2 regions of the Devosia sp. MDV22-iso42 genome follow, and region 1 is predicted to be linked to the other one. Evidence: predicted binding sites of a transcription regulator. Region 1 holds the regulator's gene; the other holds the start of a gene.
The links. Region 1 encodes LexA, which represses DNA repair genes until DNA is damaged. Its sites were predicted from a motif close to TGTTCNNNNTGTGTTCNG; they were not measured.
Positions count from the first base shown of each region.

Region 2: a site for LexA is predicted at 4,803-4,820, ahead of AC4NN3_RS13635 (DNA recombination protein RmuC). Genes of this name have one in related genera too.

Region 1 covers NZ_JBZVWR010000006.1:458,565-468,665, reverse strand. Annotated here, with positions in the region: gene AC4NN3_RS03945 (peptidylprolyl isomerase) at 1-764, shown strand, start outside; gene trpE (anthranilate synthase component I) at 804-2,309, shown strand; gene AC4NN3_RS03935 (anthranilate synthase component II) at 2,391-2,990, shown strand; gene trpD (anthranilate phosphoribosyltransferase) at 2,987-4,009, shown strand; gene trpC (indole-3-glycerol phosphate synthase TrpC) at 4,006-4,818, shown strand; gene moaC (cyclic pyranopterin monophosphate synthase MoaC) at 4,818-5,294, shown strand; gene AC4NN3_RS03915 (molybdopterin molybdotransferase MoeA) at 5,291-6,493, shown strand; gene lexA (transcriptional repressor LexA) at 6,587-7,300, shown strand; gene AC4NN3_RS03905 (DUF4440 domain-containing protein) at 7,300-8,088, shown strand; gene AC4NN3_RS03900 (DUF2155 domain-containing protein) at 8,089-8,553, opposite strand; gene AC4NN3_RS03895 (NADH:ubiquinone oxidoreductase subunit NDUFA12) at 8,531-8,929, opposite strand; gene AC4NN3_RS03890 (vitamin B12-dependent ribonucleotide reductase) at 9,682-10,101, shown strand, end outside.
Region 2 covers NZ_JBZVWR010000011.1:44,081-54,181, reverse strand. Annotated here, with positions in the region: gene dapD (2,3,4,5-tetrahydropyridine-2,6-dicarboxylate N-succinyltransferase) at 1-225, shown strand, start outside; gene dapE (succinyl-diaminopimelate desuccinylase) at 227-1,375, shown strand; gene AC4NN3_RS13660 (hypothetical protein) at 1,372-1,905, shown strand; gene AC4NN3_RS13655 (hypothetical protein) at 1,921-2,493, shown strand; gene truA (tRNA pseudouridine(38-40) synthase TruA) at 2,490-3,227, opposite strand; gene fmt (methionyl-tRNA formyltransferase) at 3,230-4,150, opposite strand; gene def (peptide deformylase) at 4,192-4,707, opposite strand; gene AC4NN3_RS13635 (DNA recombination protein RmuC) at 4,845-6,272, shown strand; gene AC4NN3_RS13630 (ATPase inhibitor subunit zeta) at 6,594-6,908, shown strand; gene recR (recombination mediator RecR) at 6,919-7,515, opposite strand; gene AC4NN3_RS13620 (YbaB/EbfC family nucleoid-associated protein) at 7,574-7,897, opposite strand; gene AC4NN3_RS13615 (DNA polymerase III subunit gamma/tau) at 7,894-9,654, opposite strand; RNA gene ffs (signal recognition particle sRNA small type) at 9,716-9,811, opposite strand; gene AC4NN3_RS13605 (LOG family protein) at 9,937-10,101, shown strand, end outside.

The DNA.
Region 1 (10,101 bases):
GCCTGGCCCGCGCTGAAGCCCGCAACGAGATCGCTGAGGTCCAGGACCAGGTCGAAGAGCTGCGCGCCGCCTTCCGGCCGCTGCCCGAAATCGCCGAGCGCTTCGGTCTCGACCTTTACGAGGCCGATGTCAGCGCCAGTGGCGCCGAACTGAGCGTGCTGCCCGATCTGGCCCCCGAAGACGCCAGCCGCGTCAGCCAGGCCATCTTCCGCGCCGAGCAGGGCCAGCTGACCGCAGCGCTCCCGCTGGCCGGCAGCGGCAATCTCTATTTCGACCTCACCGCCATCTCCCCGGCCCGCGATCAGACGCTCGAGGAAGTCCGCGACGCGGTCGCCGCAGACCTGACCGCCCAGCGCATCAACGATGCCCTGCTGGCCGCCAGCGCCGCGGCCCTGGCCAAGCTCGACGCCGGCACGCCCATTGCCGACGTGGCCGCCGGCTACAATGTGTTCCCCCAGCTCAGCGCCCCGTTCACCCGCTTCGGCGCGCCGGATTCCAGCATCGACGACGTCGTGGCCGGTGCTGCCTTTGCCGGCGACGAGACGCACCATGACGCCGTGCAGAACCAGGCGGGCGAGCATATCGTCTTCCAGGTGGTCGATATCCTGCCCGCCGCCACGTCGCTCGCCACCGATGCACAGGCCAGCCTCGAAAACGAGGCCCGCGTCGGGCTCTACGGCGAATTCGTCACCGCCATCCGCGACGACGCCGGCCTGCGTATCAACCAGCAGGCCCTGCAGCAGACCCTCGACACCGGCCTCTAGGGCCGTTCCGCAACGAAGACCTAACTGGACACGATCCCGATGGACGACGATTTTCAGCGCTTCTCTGACCATTATGAGGCCGGGAAATCGCAGATCGTCTGGCGGCGCATCGTGGCCGATCTCGAAACGCCGGTCGGCACCTATCTCAAGCTGGCCGAGGGCCGTCGCAACACCTTCCTGCTCGAATCGGTGCAGGACGCCACGGTGCGCGGCCGCTATTCGATCATCGGCACCCAGCCGGACGTGATCCTCAAGGTCGAGGCCGGATCGGCCGCGATCAACCGCTCGGCCCAGCTTGACGACAACCGATTCGAGCCGGTCACGGCCCTGCCGCTCGATGCCCTGCGGGCGCTGGTGGCCGACAGCAAGATCGAGGTCCCGGCCGGCCTGCCGCCCCAGTCCGCCGGCGTCTACGGCTATCTCGGCTATGACATGGTCCGCTACATGGAAGTGCTGCCCAACAGCAATCCGGACCATCTGCAGACCCCTGAGGCGGTGCTGATGCGCCCCTCGCTGCTGGCCATTTTCGACACGCTCAAGGACGAGCTTTACCTCACCGCCCCGGTCTATGTGCGTACCGGGGTTTCGGCCCGCCAGGCCTATGAGGCCGCCCGCAGCCGCATCGACGACGCCATTGCCCGCTTGGGCCGGGCCATGCCGACGACCCCGGCTCTGCCCGACCTGCAGACCATCGCCGTCACCAGCAATACGTCCAAAGACGCCTATTTCGCCATGGTCGCCCGGGCCAAGGACTACATCACCGCCGGCGATATCTTCCAGGTCGTGCTGAGCCAGCGCTTCTCGGCCGATTTCAGCCTGCCGCCGACGGCGCTCTATCGCGCCCTGCGCCGCACCAATCCCAGCCCCTATATGTATTTCCTCGATTTCGGCGGCTTTGCCATTGCCGGCTCGAGCCCGGAAATCCTGGTCCGGGTGCAGGATGGCGAAGTGACCATTCGCCCCATTGCCGGCACCCGCAAGCGCGGCGCCACGCCGACCCGCGATGCCGAGCTGGCCGCCGAACTGCTATCGGACCCCAAGGAACTGGCCGAACACCTGATGCTGCTCGACCTCGGCCGCAACGATGTCGGCCGCGTCGCCAAGATCGGTACGGTCAAGGTGACCGACAAGTTCTTCCTCGAATACTATTCCCACGTCATGCACATCGTCTCCAATGTGGTGGGCGTGCTTGATCCGCAATATGACTTTGTCGACGCCCTCTCGGCCGGCTTCCCGGCCGGCACCGTCTCGGGCGCACCAAAGGTGCGGGCCATGGAGATCATCGACGAGCTCGAGAGCTCGCGCCGCGGCATCTATGGCGGCTGCGTCGGCTATTTCGGCGCCGACGGCACCATGGATACCTGCATCGTGCTGCGCACCGCCATCATCAAGGATGGCAAGCTGCATGTGCAGGCCGGCGCCGGCATTGTCGCCGACAGCGTGCCCGAACTCGAGCAGATGGAATGCGAAAACAAAGCACGTGCCCTTTTCAGCGCCGCCGAGGAAGCGCTACGCTATGCTGGCGAGGCGAGGATCGGGCAATGACACGCAGAGGCACAGTGGGAATGCGATGGCGGGGCTGGTGCTGAACCAGTTCACCCCAACCAGCTTTCAGGGACAGGCCCAATGACCAAGACCCTCGTCATCGATAATTACGACAGCTTTACCTACAATCTCGTCCATTTCCTGGGCGAACTCGGCGCCGACATCACCGTCATGCGTAACGACAAGATTACCCTTGATGAGATCGCCGCCATGGCGCCGCAGGCCATCGTGCTGTCGCCCGGTCCCTGCACGCCCAATGAGGCCGGCATTTGCCTGGCGCTGATCGAGCGCTTCCAGGCCGAGATCCCCATCCTGGGCGTGTGCCTGGGCCATCAGGCCATCGGTCAGGCCATGGGCGGCGACGTCATCCGCGCGCCCCATCTGGTGCATGGCAAGACCTCAAAAATCCACCACACTGGCAAGGGCCTGTTCCGCGGCCTCAACAATGATTTCGAGGCCACGCGCTATCACTCCCTGATCGTCAAGCAGGACACCCTTCCCCCCACGCTCGAAGTCACCGCCACCACCGATGACGGCCTGATCATGGGTATGCAGCATTGCACCCTGCCTTTGCATGGCGTGCAGTTCCACCCCGAAAGCATTGCCTCCGAGAATGGCCATGCTCTGCTGCAGAACTTTCTCAACCTCGCCCGCGACTTCAACCAGCAGCGAGCCGCGTGATGGATATCAAGCAGGCACTAAGCAAGATTGCCGACGGCAAGGACCTCACCGGCGAAGAGATGCGCGACGTCATGCGCATCCTGATGGCCGGTGAGGCCACGCCCAGCCAGATCGGCGCCTTCCTGATGGGCATGCGCATCAAGGGCGAGACCGTCGGCGAAATCGCCGCCGCCGTTTCCATCCTGCGCGAGAAAATGGTGCCGGTCATCGCCCCCGATGGCGCCATCGACATTGTCGGCACCGGCGGCGACGGGCTCGGCAGCCTTAATATCTCCACCAGCACGGCCCTGGTCGTCGCGGCCGCCGGTGTCCCGGTGGCCAAGCACGGCAACAAGGCCCTCTCCTCGCGTTCGGGCGCCTCGCAGGTACTCGAAGCCCTGGGCGTCAAGCTCGACCTGACGCCCGAGCAAATCGGCAACACCATCGCCAAAGCCGGCATCGGCTTCATGTTTGCCCCCAGCCACCATCCCGCCATGCGCCATGTCGGTCCCGCCCGCGCCGAACTGGGCGTGCGCACCCTATTCAACCTGCTCGGGCCGCAGTCAAACCCGGCCGGCGTGCGACGCTATCTGCTGGGCGTCTACGCCCAGGAATGGGTCGAACCCGTGGCCGCCGCTCTGCTGGCCAACCGCGCCATCAAGGCCTGGGTGGTGCACTCGAGCGAGGGACTGGACGAGCTCTCGACCTCGGGCCCCAATTTCGTGGCCCAGATCGCCAATGGCGACCTGCGCAGCTTCGAGCTGCATCCCGAACAGGTGGGCCTGTCGCTGACCGATCCAAAGGATCTGCTGGGTGGCGACCCGGCCGACAATGCCGCCGCCATGCTGGCTTTGTTTGACGGCGCCCCGGGCGCCTATCGCGACACCGTGCTGCTCAATGCCGGCGCCGCCCTGCTGGTCGCCGACAAGGTAACCAGCATCGAGGACGGCATTGCCCTGGCGCGCGACGCCATCGACAGCGGCAAGGCCAAAGACACACTCGCCCGCCTCGTGGCGGTATCGAACGGACGGCAGCAATGAGCGACATTCTCAAGCAGATCGAAATCTATAAGCGCGAGGAAATCGCCGCCGCCAAAGCCATGCGGCCCTGGGCCGAAGTGGTGGCCCAGGCGCATGACCAGACGCCGACCCGCGGCTTTCTGCGCGCGCTCAAGGCCAAGCGGGCCAATGACGAGTTTGCCCTCATCGCCGAGGTCAAGAAGGCCAGCCCGTCCAAGGGCCTGATCCGCGCCGATTTCGACCCAGCCGCCATTGCCCGCGCCTATGAGCAGGGCGGCGCGGCCTGCCTCTCCGTGCTGACCGACCGGCCGAGCTTTCAGGGCTCGCCGCGCTTCCTCATCGAAGCCCGCGCTGCCGTCAGCCTGCCGGTGCTGCGCAAGGACTTTTTGTTCGAAACCTATCAGGTCGCCGAGGCCCGCGCCTGGGGCGCCGACTGTATCCTGATCATCCTGGCCGCCGTCGGCGACGACGTGGCGCGCTACCTGCTCGACGCCGCCGAGGAGTGGAAGATGGACGCGCTGGTGGAGGTGCATGACCAGCTCGAACTGGATCGCGCCTTGGCCCTGGGCGCCACTTTCATCGGCATCAACAACCGCAACCTGCGCACCTTCGAGACGACGCTGGATACCTCGGTCAACCTGGCCGTGGGCGTGCCCAAGGGCACCTTTCTGGTCAGCGAGAGCGGCATCCTCGACCACGCCAGCCTGGTCAAGCTCAACCACGATGCCGGCATCGGCACTTTCCTCGTCGGCGAAAGCCTGATGCGGCACGACGATGTCGCCGCCGCCACCCGGGCCTTGCTCCATGGCACCGTCGGAGCCCCCGCCTGATGGCGAGCGAACTCACCCATCTCAACGACCGGGGCGAGGCCCATATCGTCGATATCGGCGACAAGCCGGCAACGCGCCGGCGCGCCGTGGCCCAGGCAAGGCTGGTCGGCCAGCCCCAGACCATTGCCACCATCATGGCCGGCGGGCTCAACAAGGGCGACGCCCTGGCCGTGGCCCGCATTGCCGGCATCATGGCCGCCAAGAAGACGTCCGAGCTGATCCCGCTCTGCCACCCGATCGCCCTGACCAAGGTCGCCATCGAGATTTCCGAGTTTGGCGAAGACGCCATCCTGATTCTGGCTAGCGCCGAAACCACCGGCCCAACCGGGGTGGAAATGGAGGCGCTGATCGCCGCCTCGACCGCGGCGCTGACCCTCTACGACATGGCCAAGGCCATTGATCGCGCCATGGTCGTCACCGACCTCTGCCTGCTGGAGAAATCGGGCGGTGCCTCCGGCGACTTCGTCCGCGCATGAGCCTGCTTCCGGTCGAGGCCGCCATTGCCGCCATCCTGGCCCGCGTACCGGCACCGACTGGCGAGAGCGCGCCTTTGGCCGAAGCCGCCGGCCGGGTGCTGTTTGCGCCCATCGTCGCGACGCATGACCAGCCGCCCTTTCCTGCCAGCGCCATGGACGGCTATGCCGTGCGCGCGGCCGACATCGTTCCGGGCCATGCCCTCAGCATCATCGGCACCTCGCAGGCCGGCGCCGGCTTTGCCGGCTCGGTCGGTCCCGACCAGACCGTCCGCATCTTTACCGGTGCCCCGGTACCACCCGGCGCCGATGCGGTGATCATGCAGGAAGACGCCATGGTCGAGGGCAATCTGGTACGCTTTTCCAGCACGCCGCCGCCGGGCCGCAGCATAAGGGCCAAGGGCAATGATTTTGCTAATGGGCAGACCCTGGTCGAGCCCGGCACGCGACTGACGCCAATGCAGCTGGCCGTCGCCGCCGCGGCCAATGCCCCTGCCCTCACCGTCGCCCGGCGGCCGCGCCTGGCGCTGCTGGCCACCGGCGATGAGCTTGAACTGCCCGGCGCCGTGCTGGCCCCCGACCAGATCATCGCCTCCAACAGCTTCGGCCTCGCGCCGCTCCTGGCCCCCTATGCCCAGACCGTCACCGATCACGGCATTGCCCGCGACGACCGGGATCAGCTGCGGGCAAAGCTTGTTGCTGTCTTTGCCGATGAACCCGACATCCTGATCACCACCGGCGGCGCCAGCGTCGGCGATCATGATATCGTCCAGGAAATCCTGCTTGAGCTCGGCGTGACGCTGGACTTCTGGAAAATCAACATGCGGCCAGGCAAGCCGTTGATGTTCGGCACCCGCGGCAAGACCCTGGTCTTTGGCCTGCCGGGCAATCCCGTCTCGGCCATGGTCACCGCCATCGTCTTCATCAAGCCGGCCCTGCGCGCCTGGCTGGGCCATGCCGAACCCGGCAACTGGCGCCTGCCTTTGGCCGCCCCGACCCCGGCCAACACGGCGCGCCGCCACTTCATGCGGGCCCGACTGCTCCACAGCGCCACCGGGCCGCTCCTGCTGCCGATCGCCCAGACCGATAGCGGCCATACCTCTTCGCTGGCCCATGCCGACATGCTGATCATCCAGCCGGAAAACGATCCCGGCCAGGCCAGCGGCACCATGGCCACGGCTCTCAGCATCGACGCCTTCTAGGTTCCGACGGGGCCGCGCATGGGATATTGCAGAACACAACCGGAACACCTATAGTCGTTCTGTCTATGTTCCGATTCTAATCCCGAGGGGCCCATGCTCACGCGCAAACAACACGAGCTGTTGATGTTCATCCACGAACGGATGAAGGAAAGCGGCATTCCGCCCTCCTTCGACGAGATGAAGGATGCGCTGGATCTGGCCTCCAAATCGGGCATCCATCGCCTGATCACCGCACTTGAGGAGCGCGGCTTCATTCGTCGCCTGCCCAACCGGGCCCGGGCGCTCGAAGTGGTCAAGCTCCCCGATTCCATGAACCCCTCGCTGGGCGGTCGCAAGGCGCGCTTCGAGCCCTCGGTCATCGAGGGCAATCTGGGCAAGGTGGCCAGTCCCCCCTCGCGCATGTCGGCGGCCGAGGACTATGCCAGGCCGATCGCCATTCCGGTCATGGGCCGCATCGCGGCCGGTACGCCCATCGAGGCCATCCAGAACCATTCCCACACCATCATGGTCCCGCCTGAAATGCTGGGCAGCGGTGAACACTACGCGCTCGAAGTGCGTGGCGATTCCATGATCGATGCCGGCATTTTTGATGGCGACACCGTCTTGATCAAGAAGCAGGACGCAGCCAGCACCGGCGAGATCATCGTCGCTCTCGTGGATGATGAAGAAGCCACGCTCAAGCGCCTGCGCCGCAAGGGCAATACGGTAGCGCTCGAAGCCGCCAACCCGGCCTATGAAACCCGCATCTTCCCGCCTGACCGCGTCAAGATCCAGGGCCGCCTGGTAGGCCTGCTGCGGAAATATTGATGGCTGAGCGCCTTCTCGAGAAGCTCTGTCCGGTCATTCTTCGGGGAGCGACCGGGGCTCGGGAGGTTCTGGTTTTTCGTCATCCGCAGGCCGGCATACAGGTGGTCAAGGGCACCCGGGAACGTGGAGAGACAGCGGTCGCTGGAGCCTTGCGCGAATTGGCCGAAGAGTCCGGGGTCGCGGAAAGTGTTTCAGGCGCCCTCGCCTGCTCCAGCTCGACGATAATGGCCGGGCAGCTCTGGCATTTTGTCCAAGTGCAGTGCCCCGATTTACCGGAACACTGGTCGTTCTTTGCCCAGGATGATGGCGGGAAGAAGTTTGACTTCTTTTGGTGGTCCCTCGACGCAGTGCCGAGCGAGGACTGGCATCCCAGCTTCGTGCGTGCCCTCGATGTGGTCCGCCATATCGACGCTGCGCCCATGCCGGATGCGGCCATGGTAATGGCGGACTATGCCGAGCGTATCAATACGCACCAATTTGCCGACGTCGCGCCTTTGATCGATGCAGATGCGGTCTTCTGGTTCAGCGATGGATCCCATCGCGGTATTGCCGCAATTCAGGCCGCTTTCGAAGCAACTTGGGGCGCCTTGGCCGATGAGCTGTACTGGATTGAGTCGCTGCGCTGGATTGCTGTGGGGGATACCGCTGCCAGCTGCATCTATGCGTTCCACTGGCAGGCAATGATTGATGGTGAGTACCAATCCGGCTCGGGTCGAGGCACCACGGTGCTGGCCAACAAAGCAGGCCGATGGCAGATCGTGCACGAGCACCTCAGCCCGGCGCGCTGATCAGTCCCGTGCGTCGGGCGGCGGGATATCGGTGCTGGTCTTGCACTCGACCAGCCACACATCATAGACGGCGTGGTCCACGGCATTGAGCGCCGGGCTGTCGGCAAACATCCAGCCGGTAAAGATGCGCTTGGACGTGCCGGTCAGGCTGCGCTGGTCGACCTCGAGAAAGGCCGAAACGCGCTGCGCTTCGGTGACCGGATGGCTGTAACAGGCGCGCGGGGTGATCTCGAGCGCGCCGAACAGCACGGTCTCGTCGATATAGACGTCAAAGCGGGTGATGCGGCCGGTAATCTTGTCGAGCCCGGCAAAGGCCGCCACCGGATTGGCAATCGGCTGTGCCTGGGCGGGAGCCACCAGGCCAGCAGAAACGGACGCTGCCAGCACCGGCAGCGCCAGTATTGTGCGGCGCAGAAAACGGGGATGGCGCAAGGCGCCGGCTCTATTCAGGCGACCAGGCGTCATAATCCCCGGTGACGCGCGGGCGCTCGCCCTTGTTGAGCAGGCTGCCATCGGGACGATAGGCTGCCGCCGTGCCGGTCAGGTTTTCCTGGTGCGGCAGTTCCCAGCTCTTGGCCACGTAATTGGCCTTGGTGGGGACCACGTCGGTGCGGTGATGCATCCAGCCATGCCAGCCATTGCCGATGGTGGAGGCGTCGGCGGGACCGGCATAGGTCACATAGCGCCGGTCGGCCTTCTTGTCCTGATAGTACTGGTTGCCGAACTCGTCGCTGCCGACATAGTCGCCGAAGCGCCAGATCCACAGGCGGGTGCCCCAGGTCTGACCACCCCACCAGGAGAAGATTTCACTCAGGAACTGCTTGATACCCGATTTTGCCACTTGTCGATTCCGCCGTCGGAGCTTTGCGTTGGGCCGGGTGTACCATGGGTTCGGCACGCGGCCTAGTCTCGCGCGGCCTTTTCGGCGCGCCAAATTGCCGTTCCGGCGCTTCATTTGCCACCCGGCAATGCGGTAGGCGCGCCCCTGCCCTGCATACTGCATCTGGGTGGCCGCGCGCGGCGATGGGCACAAGCGCTGGTGTGTCACGTGCCAACGTTTTTTGGGCAAATTTTCTCCGCTTGACAGGATTTCAGCCCCCATGATTCTGGGTTTTTCTGCTATGGTTAACCAGATATGACTGACTGATGACAGAGCCCGGAAGCATGAGGAATCACGGCGCTTTAGCGCGACTTGCTGGCCTCACGTCTGCGGCCCTCATGTGACACTGCTTGATGGGTAAATACAGCCGGGCAAGGGCCGGAAAATCTTGCACTTTGTCCCCGCTATCCACATATTGAGCCTACTAGTGGTTGTCTTGGTGGCCCACTCCACCACTAGACCTTGTGATTTCTTGCGTTGACGCGTGGTTTGAATCGGCAGATGTTTTGGAGGAGGCCCGCAGCACCGACTGCCGGGGGCCAAAGTCCCCTGCTCGGAGCGCTGGCATCAGACCGGCGCCATTCGGGGGCACAGGCATGTTTGTCGGGCCCGGCCACGGGCTCGGTTGGTGACGCGTCAAAACAGATTTGGGTTAGAAGCCGGGTTTTTCGGCTCGCGGGCATGTGCCCGTCACATTGGGGACTAAGACGACTATGCGCATTGAACGCCGGTTCACGACTGCCAATCAGGACCGCTATGCCGGTCTCGACTTCCGCTCGGCCACGAGCGAGATTCGCAATCCCGATGGCTCTGTCGTTTTCAAGCTCGAAGACATTGCCGTGCCCGCTTCCTGGAGCCAGGTGGCGGCCGATATCATTGCCCAGAAGTATTTCCGCAAGGCCGGCGTCGCCAAGGCGCTCAAGAAGGTCGAGGAAAATTCCGTCCCGTCCTGGCTGTGGCGCTCCGTCCCCGACGAAGCTGCGCTCGCCAAGCTGCCCGAGAATGAGCGCTACGGTTCGGAAATGGATAGCCGCCAGGTCTTCGATCGCCTGGCCGGCACCTGGACCTATTGGGGCTGGAAGGGCGGCTATTTCGACTCCGAGGAAGATGCCCGCACCTTCTTTGACGAGCTC
Region 2 (10,101 bases), on a different contig from region 1:
ATGGGCGTGTTCATCGGCGCCTCCACCAAGATCGTCGATCGCGCCACCGGCGAGATCCACATCGGCAAGGTGCCGCCCTATTCGGTCGTGGTTTCGGGCAGCCTGCCCGGCAAGCCGATGCCCGGCCATAACTGGGGCCCCTCGCTCTACTGTGCCGTGATCGTCAAGACCGTCGATGCGCAGACGCGCTCCAAGACAGGCATCAACGAATTGCTGCGCGATTGACATGAGCCTGGACCCGCTCGACCTGCTCAAGGCGCTGATCGCCTGTCCCTCGGTGACGCCAGCCGAGGCCGGCGCGCTCGATCTGCTCGAGACGACATTGACCGGTATCGGCTTTGCCGTCACCCGGTTGCGCTTTGAGGGCAATGGCTCCTATCCGGTCGACAACCTCTTTGCCATTCGGGGTAATAACGGCCGGCGCCTGCTGTTTGCCGGCCATACCGATGTGGTGCCGCCCGGCGATCTTGACAACTGGACCGCCAATCCCTTCACCCCTCGTCAGGCCGACGGCAAGCTCTATGGCCGCGGCGCCGCTGACATGAAATCGGGCATTGCCGCCTTTGTCGCCGCCGCCGCCGCCATTCCTGCCGAGGCGGGAACCATCATGCTGGCCATTACCAATGATGAGGAGGCCGACGCCATCAACGGCACCGCCAAGCTGATGGAATGGGCAAAGCAGCAGCGGCACCATTTCGATTTCGCCCTGGTCGGGGAGCCGAGCTCGGCCGCCAGTCTGGGCGACAGCATCAAGATCGGCCGCCGCGGCTCGCTCTCGGGCACCATTACCGTTGCCGGCAGCCAGGGCCATGTCGCCTATCCCGACAAGGCCAACAATCCCCTGCCGGCGCTGGCCCGCGTGGTCACCGCGCTCGATGCCAGTATCGACGACGGCACCGAACACTTCCCGGCCAGCAATCTCGAAGTAACCTCCATCGACGTCGGCAATGGGATTTCCAATGTCATCCCGGCTGTCGGCACCATCCGGTTCAACATCCGCTATAATGACCGGTGGACGCCACAAACCCTGATGGACTGGGTCCGTAGCCGTATCGCCAGCGTTGATGCCGCCGGTACCACCATTACCTTGCAACGGGCAGGCGAGCCGTCGCTGTCGTTTTTGTCGCCGCTCAGTGCCGATGTGGAGACTCTGACAGCCACCATTGCAGAAGTGACCGGCCAGCGCCCGACCCTGTCGACCGGCGGCGGCACCTCGGATGCCCGCTTCATCGCCCAGTATGGCCCGGTGGTCGAATGTGGCCTGGTCGGCCCGTCCATGCACAAGGCCGACGAGCACATCGCCATCAGCGACCTGACCGGACTGACCGACATCTACCGCGCTTTCATGCTGGCCTTCTTCGGCAGGCCGGCATGAAGCTCTGGACCGTGTTCAACCGCGCCATTGTCGGCTGGCAGATGATCGTGCGCGGCGAACCGGGCTGGCGCAGCCAGTTCACCCTCACTGCCGCGGGCCTGACTACTGCCTTGTTCATCTACGCCTTCCTGGCTTTTCTGGCTGTTGCCGTCGCTGCCATGAGCATCGGCATGCTGGGCGGCTTCGCCGTGCTGGCCGCCATGGTGGTGCTGGCCGTGCCGGTCATTGCACTGGTGCTGTCGCTGCTGGTCACGCGCAACTTCCTCGGCAACCACGCCCCGCTGCTGCCCGTCCTCGTCCCGGGTGTCTATGCCCTCACCGGCTTCCTGCTGTTCGAAGGTCTGCTGGCCATGATCGGCGGCCCCATTGTCATGCTGGCCTGGATCGGAGCCGGCTACCTGCTGTACCGCCTGACCCGTCACGCACTTGACTGGAGCCGCGGCATAGCCGCCGGCTTCGCGGTTTTGACGGTCCTTCTCCTTGTGGCGATGCGCCTTGCGCTCTACATGGTTTCCACAGCCTCCCTCTGACCGATCGAGACCGCTTTGGCCCAGTCGACCCCAACCTTCCTCGATGAGTTCTTTGCTGCCGCCCAGGGCGCCGTTGCCCTGCTGACCGGCGATCGCAAGGCACCGACCTATTTTGACTTCAGCCAGCGCGGGCTGGTGGGCAGCTTCATCGCCTTCGTGCTGGCCGGCGCCATTTCCGCTTTCGGGCCGCGTCTGCTGGGCTTGTCGGCCGAGGGCGGCGCTGCTTCCACGGGGTTGCTGATGAGCGCCGTGCTCTATGCGCTGCAGACCGGCGCCGGCTGGCTGGTGCTGCGCCAGTTTGCCCGTCTCGACGGCTTCGTGCCCTATCTGGTGGCCTTCAACTGGATCAATCTCTTCGCATCGCTGATTCTGATGATCCTGCTCCTGGTGGGCGCCGGGCAGCTGTCCACCCTTGTCGTGGGCGTGGCCGCGCTTGTCATCGAGATCAACATCGCTCGTCTGATCGTGACGCTGGCTCCGCTCCAGATCGTGGTGTTCATCGTTGCCAAGCTGGTGATCCAGGCCGTCGTCATGGGGCTGATCATTGCGATCGTCGCACCTGGCATCTTCATGCCGCCTGTCGCCTAGTAATCGACCCGCATCAGATAGAGCCCGTCCGAGGGCGCCATGGCCCGACAATGGCTGCGATCCCTGGCGTCCAGCGCCGCCCGGAAGTCGGCAGGCGTCCATTTGCCTTCGCCCACCAGCTTGAGACAGCCCACCATCGAGCGCACCTGATGGTGCAGGAAGCTGCGGGCACTGGCACTGACCAGGATGCGATCGCCCTCCCGCCTTACATCCAGCACATCCAGCGTCCGCAGCGGCGACTTGGCCTGGCACTCCGAGGAGCGGAAGGTGGTAAAGTCATGCAGCCCCAGGATCATCCCGGCCGCCCGGCCCATGATGTCGGCATCGAGCGGCTTGGCCACATGCCAGATATGGTTGCGCTCCAGCACCGGCGGGGCGCGCCGGTTGAGGATGCGGTATTCGTAGTGGCGGGCCGTGGCGGAGAAGCGGGCTTCAAAGCTCTCGTCTACGGCTTCGACCGCAATCACCCCGACCGTATTGGGCCGCAGGTGAAAGTTTAGCGCCTCGCGGATGCGCAATGGCTCCCAGGGCTTGCTAAGATTGACATGGGCTACTTGGCCCAGCGCATGCACACCGGCATCGGTGCGGCCGGCCGCCTGCAGCGTCACGCTCTCGCCGGACATCCGCCAGATCGCTTCCTCGAGTGCCTGCTGCACGCTCGGATGGGTCTTCTGCCGCTGCCAGCCGGCAAACGGGGTCCCGTCATATTCGATTGTAAGCTTGTAGCGCGGCATGGTCAGGCAACGGCTGGTGGCAATTGTCCGGCGCCGCGCAGGAAGGTGGCGCCATCCATGGCGCCCTTGCCCTCGCGCTGCACCTGGGTCAGCCGCACGGCGCCGGTCCCGCAGGCAATCGTCAGATTGTCCAGCACTGTGCCGGCCGCCGCCGAGCCGTCGCTCATTGTCGAGCGCAGCGCCTTGACCCGTACCGGCTTGCCACCCAGTTCGATCTCGAACCAGGCGCCGGGAAAGGGCGACAGGCCACGAATGTGATTGTGCACCTCGCTTGCCGGCCGTGACCAGTCGATCCGGCCCTCGGCCTTTTCGATCTTTTTGGCGTAGACGGCGCCGTCTTCGGTCTGCGGGGTGAACTGCAGGCTGCCGCGCTCCAGCGCGGCAAAGGCCCGCCCCATCAGGTCGGCACCCACCACCATCATGGTGTCGTGCAACTCGCCGGCCGTCATGTCCGGGCCGATGGCGATGACCTCGCCCAGCCCGATCGGCCCGGTATCGAGGCCTTCTTCCATCTGCATGACCTGCACGCCGGTCTGGCGGTCGCCCGCCATGATCGCCCGCTGGATCGGGGCAGCACCGCGCCAGCGCGGCAGCAGCGAGCCATGCAGGTTGAGGCAACCCAGCCGCGGCGCCTCCAGGATCGGCTTGGGCAGCAGCAGGCCATAGGCGACCACCACCGCAACATCGGCATCATGGCTGGCAAACACGATCTGCTCGGCCTCGCCCTTGAGCGAACGCGGCGTGAATACCGGCAGGCCGAAGCCCTCAGCCGCCAGGTGCACGGGCGACTTGCGCTCTTCCTGCCCACGTCCGGCCGGCTTGGGCGCGCGGGTATAGACCGCCACGACCTCATGCCCGCTCGAGACGATCTCGGTCAGCGTCGGCACGGAAAATTCGGGCGTACCCATGAAGACGACGCGCATGCGGCAGATTATCCTTGTTGAGCGATCCGCTTGAGGCGGGGCTAGCCGGCAGCGCGCTTGGCGGCCTTTTCGAACTTCTTGATCACCCGGTCGCGCTTGAGGCGGCTGAGATAGTCGATGTAGAGCACGCCATCGAGGTGATCGAGCTCATGCTGGATGCACACGGCCAGCTTGCCCTCGGCCTCGGTGGTGACTTCCTTGCCTTCAAGATCGGTATATTTCACCGTGACCTCATTGGGGCGCTCGACCTCGTAATAGAGCTCGGGAATAGACAGGCAGCCTTCCTCGGTCACCTGCATCTGCTCGCCGAAATGGGTGATCTCCGGATTGATCATCACCAGCGGCGTCGGGGTCTCGTCCTCGCCGGCCAGATCCATCACCACGATGCGCTTCATCACCCCGATCTGCGGCGCGGCCAGGCCAATGCCCGGCGCGTCATACATGGTCTCGAGCATGTCGGCGGCCAGCGCCTTGATCTCGTCATCCACCTCGATGATCGGATCGGTAACGGCCCGCAGGCGTGCATCGGGAATGACAAGAATGGGGCGGATGGCCATGGTTGAGGTCCGGCAATAGGGGAAGTGCCCCTCGATATGGTATTTCCGCGCTTGAGGTCAACTCTTGTGGCACTGGTCCGCTGGCGCCTGCTGCTCAGAACATTACAGGAACGCACCGAATCGGCTAGACTCCGCCCATGGACACAGTGATTTTTATGCTCGGCGACTGGCCGGTTACCTTCCACATCGCCGCCCTGTTCGGCGCCCTTTTGCTCGTTATTCTGCTGGGGACGATCATGCTCGGCGCCGTGCGCGCCAGCGCGGCACGGGCGGAGCGTGCCGCTCAGCAGGCCGTCGAACAGCTGCGCACGAGTTTTCTCACCCAGCTCGGCGAGCGTGACAGCCGCATTCATGAGCTGGACCATCAGCTGGCGCAGGAACGCGAACGCGGCGAGGAACTGCTGGACATCGAGCGCGAAAGGGCCAGCTCGCTGCGCGCCGACAATGCCGGCCTGCGCGCCAGCATGGCCGAACAGACCAAGCAATATGAAGAGAACCTCAAGCGCTTCCTCGAAGCGCGCCAGCGCATGACGGACGAATTCAAGTCCATCGCCGGCGAGGTGCTCAAGAGCCATAGCGAGACCTTCTCCAGGCAGAACCGCGAGCAGGTCGACGTGTTGCTCAAGCCGCTCAACGAGAAGATTGTCGAATTCCAGAGCGAACTGTTGCGTGACCGCGCTACCATGGGCGAACAGATCCGCGCCCTCGCGGCCAGCAATCTGCAGATCACGACCGAGGCGCAGAACCTGACGCGTGCGCTCAAGGGCAATTCCCAGACGCAGGGCGCCTGGGGCGAGATGATCCTCTCAACCATTCTCGAAGGCTCCGGCCTGCGCGAGGGTGAGGAGTTCATCACCCAGACCAGCCATACTGCCGACGACGGCAGCCGCGTCCGCACCGATGTCGAGGTGCTGATGCCCAACAATGACCGGCTGGTCATCGACTCCAAGGTCTCGCTCACGGCCTTCGAGGCCTATGTCAATTGCGAGGACGACGCCAAGGGGCGCTTCCTTCAGGCCCATATCGTCTCCATCCGCAGCCACATCAAGACGCTCGGCGACAAGACCTATCAGCGTCACGCCCAGAGCAAGATGGACTACGTGATGATGTTCGTGCCCATCGAATCGGCGCTGGCGACCGCCATCCAGGCCGATGCCAAGCTGGTGGAATATGGCATGAGCCAGGGTGTCATGCTGACCACGCCGACCACGCTGATGACCGTGCTGCGCACCGTGCGCAATGTCTGGGACATCGAAAAGCGTCACCGCAATGCCGAGGAAATCGCCAGCCGTGCCGGCGCGCTCTACGACAAGGTCGTGGGGTTTCTCGGATCCATGGACAAGCTTGATGGTCATCTCGACAAGGCGCGATCAAGCTTCGATGCGGCCAAGGGCCAGCTGTCGACAGGCAAGGGCAATATGGTGCGCCAGGTGGAAATGCTGCGCGAGCTTGGCGCCAAGTCCAGCCAGATCATGCCGCCCGGCTGGGAAGGCGGCGAGGGCAGGGCGGACAAGCCCGAGCCAACCCTGCGCCTGGTCGGCGACGAGCCGGGCGATCTGGCCTGATCGCGACGGGCCCGCGAACCGCTGATCGGTCGCCGCCTTGCTGCCCCCATAGCCCGGCCTTGGCCCGATGATCCTTCCCGATGCCATTCCGGGCCCAGGCAGCTTGGTCAATCGTGGTGCCAGGGTTACCACGCCATGAACCACATTAACGCGCTATGGCGTCTGTCTTTTATTGTTCCGCGGAATCTAAATGGCAGGTCGGGGCTGTTTGGATGGGTGTGGCCGGCATGCGAACGGTGCAATTGTACGGATTTCAGTGAGTGCCCGTTAGACTTGCGCTCCCATCTTGCCCCTGCAGGGCCAGAAGGCCCAGGGGAAAAGATGACGAATTTGAACAAGGCGAACGAAACCACGGAACGCAAATACTTCGTTATCGAGGAGCGCCGTTTCTATGACCGTGCCCGGGCCGACCGCTCCGCTGGGGCGCTGGTTGCCCATTGCCTGGGGCTCGTAGGCTCTGCGGGTGACGCCTTCGCCGATAGCGTCGTCGAAGCGGGAATTCGCTCCCAGGACGGGCGCGGTGGCTTTGATTTTCTCGCGACCCGGATCGACGCCTGTGGCTATGGCATCGAGCAGCTGCGGCTCTGCTACGCGACGCTGAGCAGTGGCACCGCGCCCCTGGCACAGGCCGCCTGATACAGCCGGACTAGATGGCGGTACGCGCCTTGAGCGCCTGGCTCAGCGTCCCCTCATCGAGATAATCGAGCTCCCCGCCCATCGGCACGCCATGGGCGAGGCGCGTGATCTTGACGGCCGATCCGGCCAGGCGATCGGTGATGTAATGGGCGGTGGTCTGGCCCTCCACCGTGGCATTGACCGCCAGCACGATCTCGCTGTAGTCGGGCGCCCGGGCGATCAGCTCGTTGATGGTGATGTCGTCGGGCCCCACGCCATCCAGCGGCGACAGCACGCCGCCCAGCACATGGTAGCGCACCGCGCCGACCCCGGCCCGTTCCAGCGCCCAGAGGTCGGCGACGTCTTCGACCACGATCAGCATGCCGCTATCGGCGCGGCGCGGGTCCGCGCAGATGGTGCAGGGGCTGACCGTATCGATATTGCCGCAAACCTCGCAGCTGCGCACCGCCACGACGGCGCGATCCAGCGCTGCCGACAGCGGGATCATCAGCTGTTCTTTCTTCTTGATGAGCTGCAAGACAGCCCGCCGGGCCGAGCGCGGCCCGAGCCCGGGCAGGCGTGCCAGCAGCTGGATCAGCTGTTCGATCTCGGGTCCGCCATTGGCCATTGCTGCGCTAGCTCATGCTCGAATTGGTTAGCAGACTGTTAACGTTGAGCGTCACGGCTCAGAACGGCAGGCTCATCCCGGGCGGGATCGGCAGGCCGGCGGTCACCTCTTTCATGCGCTTCTGCATTTCTTCTTCGCTCTTGGCCTTGGCGTCGTTATGCGCGGCCACGATCAGGTCTTCGAGTACCTCGACATCGTCTTCCTTGAACAGGCTCGGATCGATCTTGAGCCCCTTCATCTCTCCCTTGCCGCTCAGCGACACGGTGACCATGCCGCCGCCGGAGCGACCTTCCACAACCAGCGCAGCAAGCTCGGCCTGCATGGCCTCCATCTTGCCTTTCATCTCGCTGGCGGCCTTCATCATACCCATGATGTCTTTCATTCGTCGTCCTCTTCGGGTGGGGGCGGGGGAACCTCATCGACCACGGCGGCGTCATCGCGCACCTTGACGTTGACCACCTTGGCCCCGGGAAATGTCTCGAGTATGGCCTTGACCAGCGGATCCTCATGCGCGGCGGCATGATGAGCCTGGGTACGCTGTTCTGTTTCCTGGCGCACCGTCAGCCCTTCGGGGGGCTTGGACGATACCATGATCAGCCAGCGCTCGCCGGTCCAGAGCTGCAGCCGCGCCGAGAGCGTGGCGATGATGCCCGGATCAGTGCCGTCGAGCAGCGCCACCTCTATGCGGCCCTGCTCGAACGAGATCGGCCGCATCGAGCCTTCGAGCGCCAGCTTGACCAGCACATCGCGCTTCGCCTGGGCCAGGGCGATCAGTTCCTTGTAGCTGCCCACCGTAGCCAGAGCCGGCGCGATGACCGCCTGCGGCACGACAGGCTGGCTGGCCACGGCCTCGGTGGCGACGATCCGGGGCTGCTCCACCCGCATGGCCGACGCGCCGCCGGAAGAACCGCCTGACGGGCTGCCGGACGGCCCGCGCGGCAGCGGCATCATCGATTGCTGGCTGGGCACCGGTGCCGGCTGGTTGGCCAGCTTGGCAATCAGGTCGTCGGGGCTGGGCAGGTCGGCGGCATAGGCCAGCCGGATCAGCGCCATCTCGGCGGCCTGCAGGCCATTATTAGCCCGCGCCACCTCGTCATGTCCCTTGAACAGGATCTGCCAGGCCCGCGTCAGCGCCCGCATGGGCAGCTTGCCGGCCAGCTCGGCGCCGCGCCGCTGCTCGTCCGGGGTCAGCGACACGTCGTCGGCCGCGGCCGGCACGACCTTGATGCGCGTCACCAGATGGGTGAAATCGGCCAGATCGGCAATCAGCGTCTGCGGATCAGCGCCCATGTCATAAAGGCTGCGCATCGTTTCGATGGCCTCGCCGATCCGGCCGCCCATCAGCTCCTCGAACAGATCGATGATCCGCGCCCGGTCGCCCAGGCCGAGCATGGCCTTGACCGTCGCCGCCGTTACCGTGCCATTGCCATGGGCGATAGCCTGATCGAGCAGGCTCAAATTGTCGCGCGCCGAGCCTTCGCCGGCCCGCACGATCATCGCCAGTGCTTCCGGCTCGAAGGTGATGCCTTCCTGGCCCAGGATCGATTGCAGATAGGCCGACATGATCTCGGGCGTGATGCGGCGCAGGTCGAAGCGCATGCAGCGGCTCAAAATTGTCACCGGCACCTTGCGGATTTCGGTGGTGGCAAAGATGAACTTCACATAGGGCGGCGGCTCTTCGAGCGTCTTGAGCAGGCCGTTGAAGGCCGCTGTCGAGAGCATGTGCACTTCGTCGATGACATAGACTTTGTAGGGCGCCGATGAGGGGGCGTATTTGACCGAGTCGATGATTTCGCGAATGTCGCCGATACCGGTATTGGAGGCAGCGTCCATCTCGATCACGTCGACATGGCGACCCTCGATAATGGCACGGCAGTGCTCGCCCTCGACGCTGAGATCGAGCGTGGGATGCGGGCCGCTGGCATCTTCATAGTTGAAGGCGCGGGCCAGGATGCGGGCGGTGGTGGTCTTGCCCACGCCGCGCACGCCGGTCAGGATGAAGGCGTGGTGGATGCGGTTCTGCGTGAACGCATTGCCCAGCGTCTGCACCATGGCATCCTGGCCGACCAGGGTGGTGAAGTCGCGCGGCCGGTATTTGCGGGCGAGAACGAGATAGGGCGAGGTCGTAGCGTCAGCCATCGTGCCCCTCTAGGTCAAGCTTCGGGAATCTGCCTGTGATCATCAGACCATCATAGTGGCAAGTAGGAGGCTGGCAACGACCCGTGAAGGTCTCGTTGGGGCTGCTTCCTTCCGGACCTGACCCGGTTGGCGAGGAACACGTCCGCGCCAACCTCCCGGCCGCTATATGCGAATTTATTGCGCCCATGGCAAGGCCTGCGCGCAAACTGTGACACGGGGCCTTGCGTTGCGATCCCTGCCACCTTGGGCTAGACGGGGCGACAGCACAGGAGAAACGTCTACATGGCCAAGCGCCACCCCACCACCCTGCGGACCTCCAAGGAGGATATCGCTTCCGCCAAGCTTGCGCCCCGGACGCCCCAGACGGAATCGTCGGCCTTCCGTCTTGCCTTTGCCGATGACGAGTTTCTGACCTCCGAAGATACGCGCGGCATCCGCTTCCAGCTC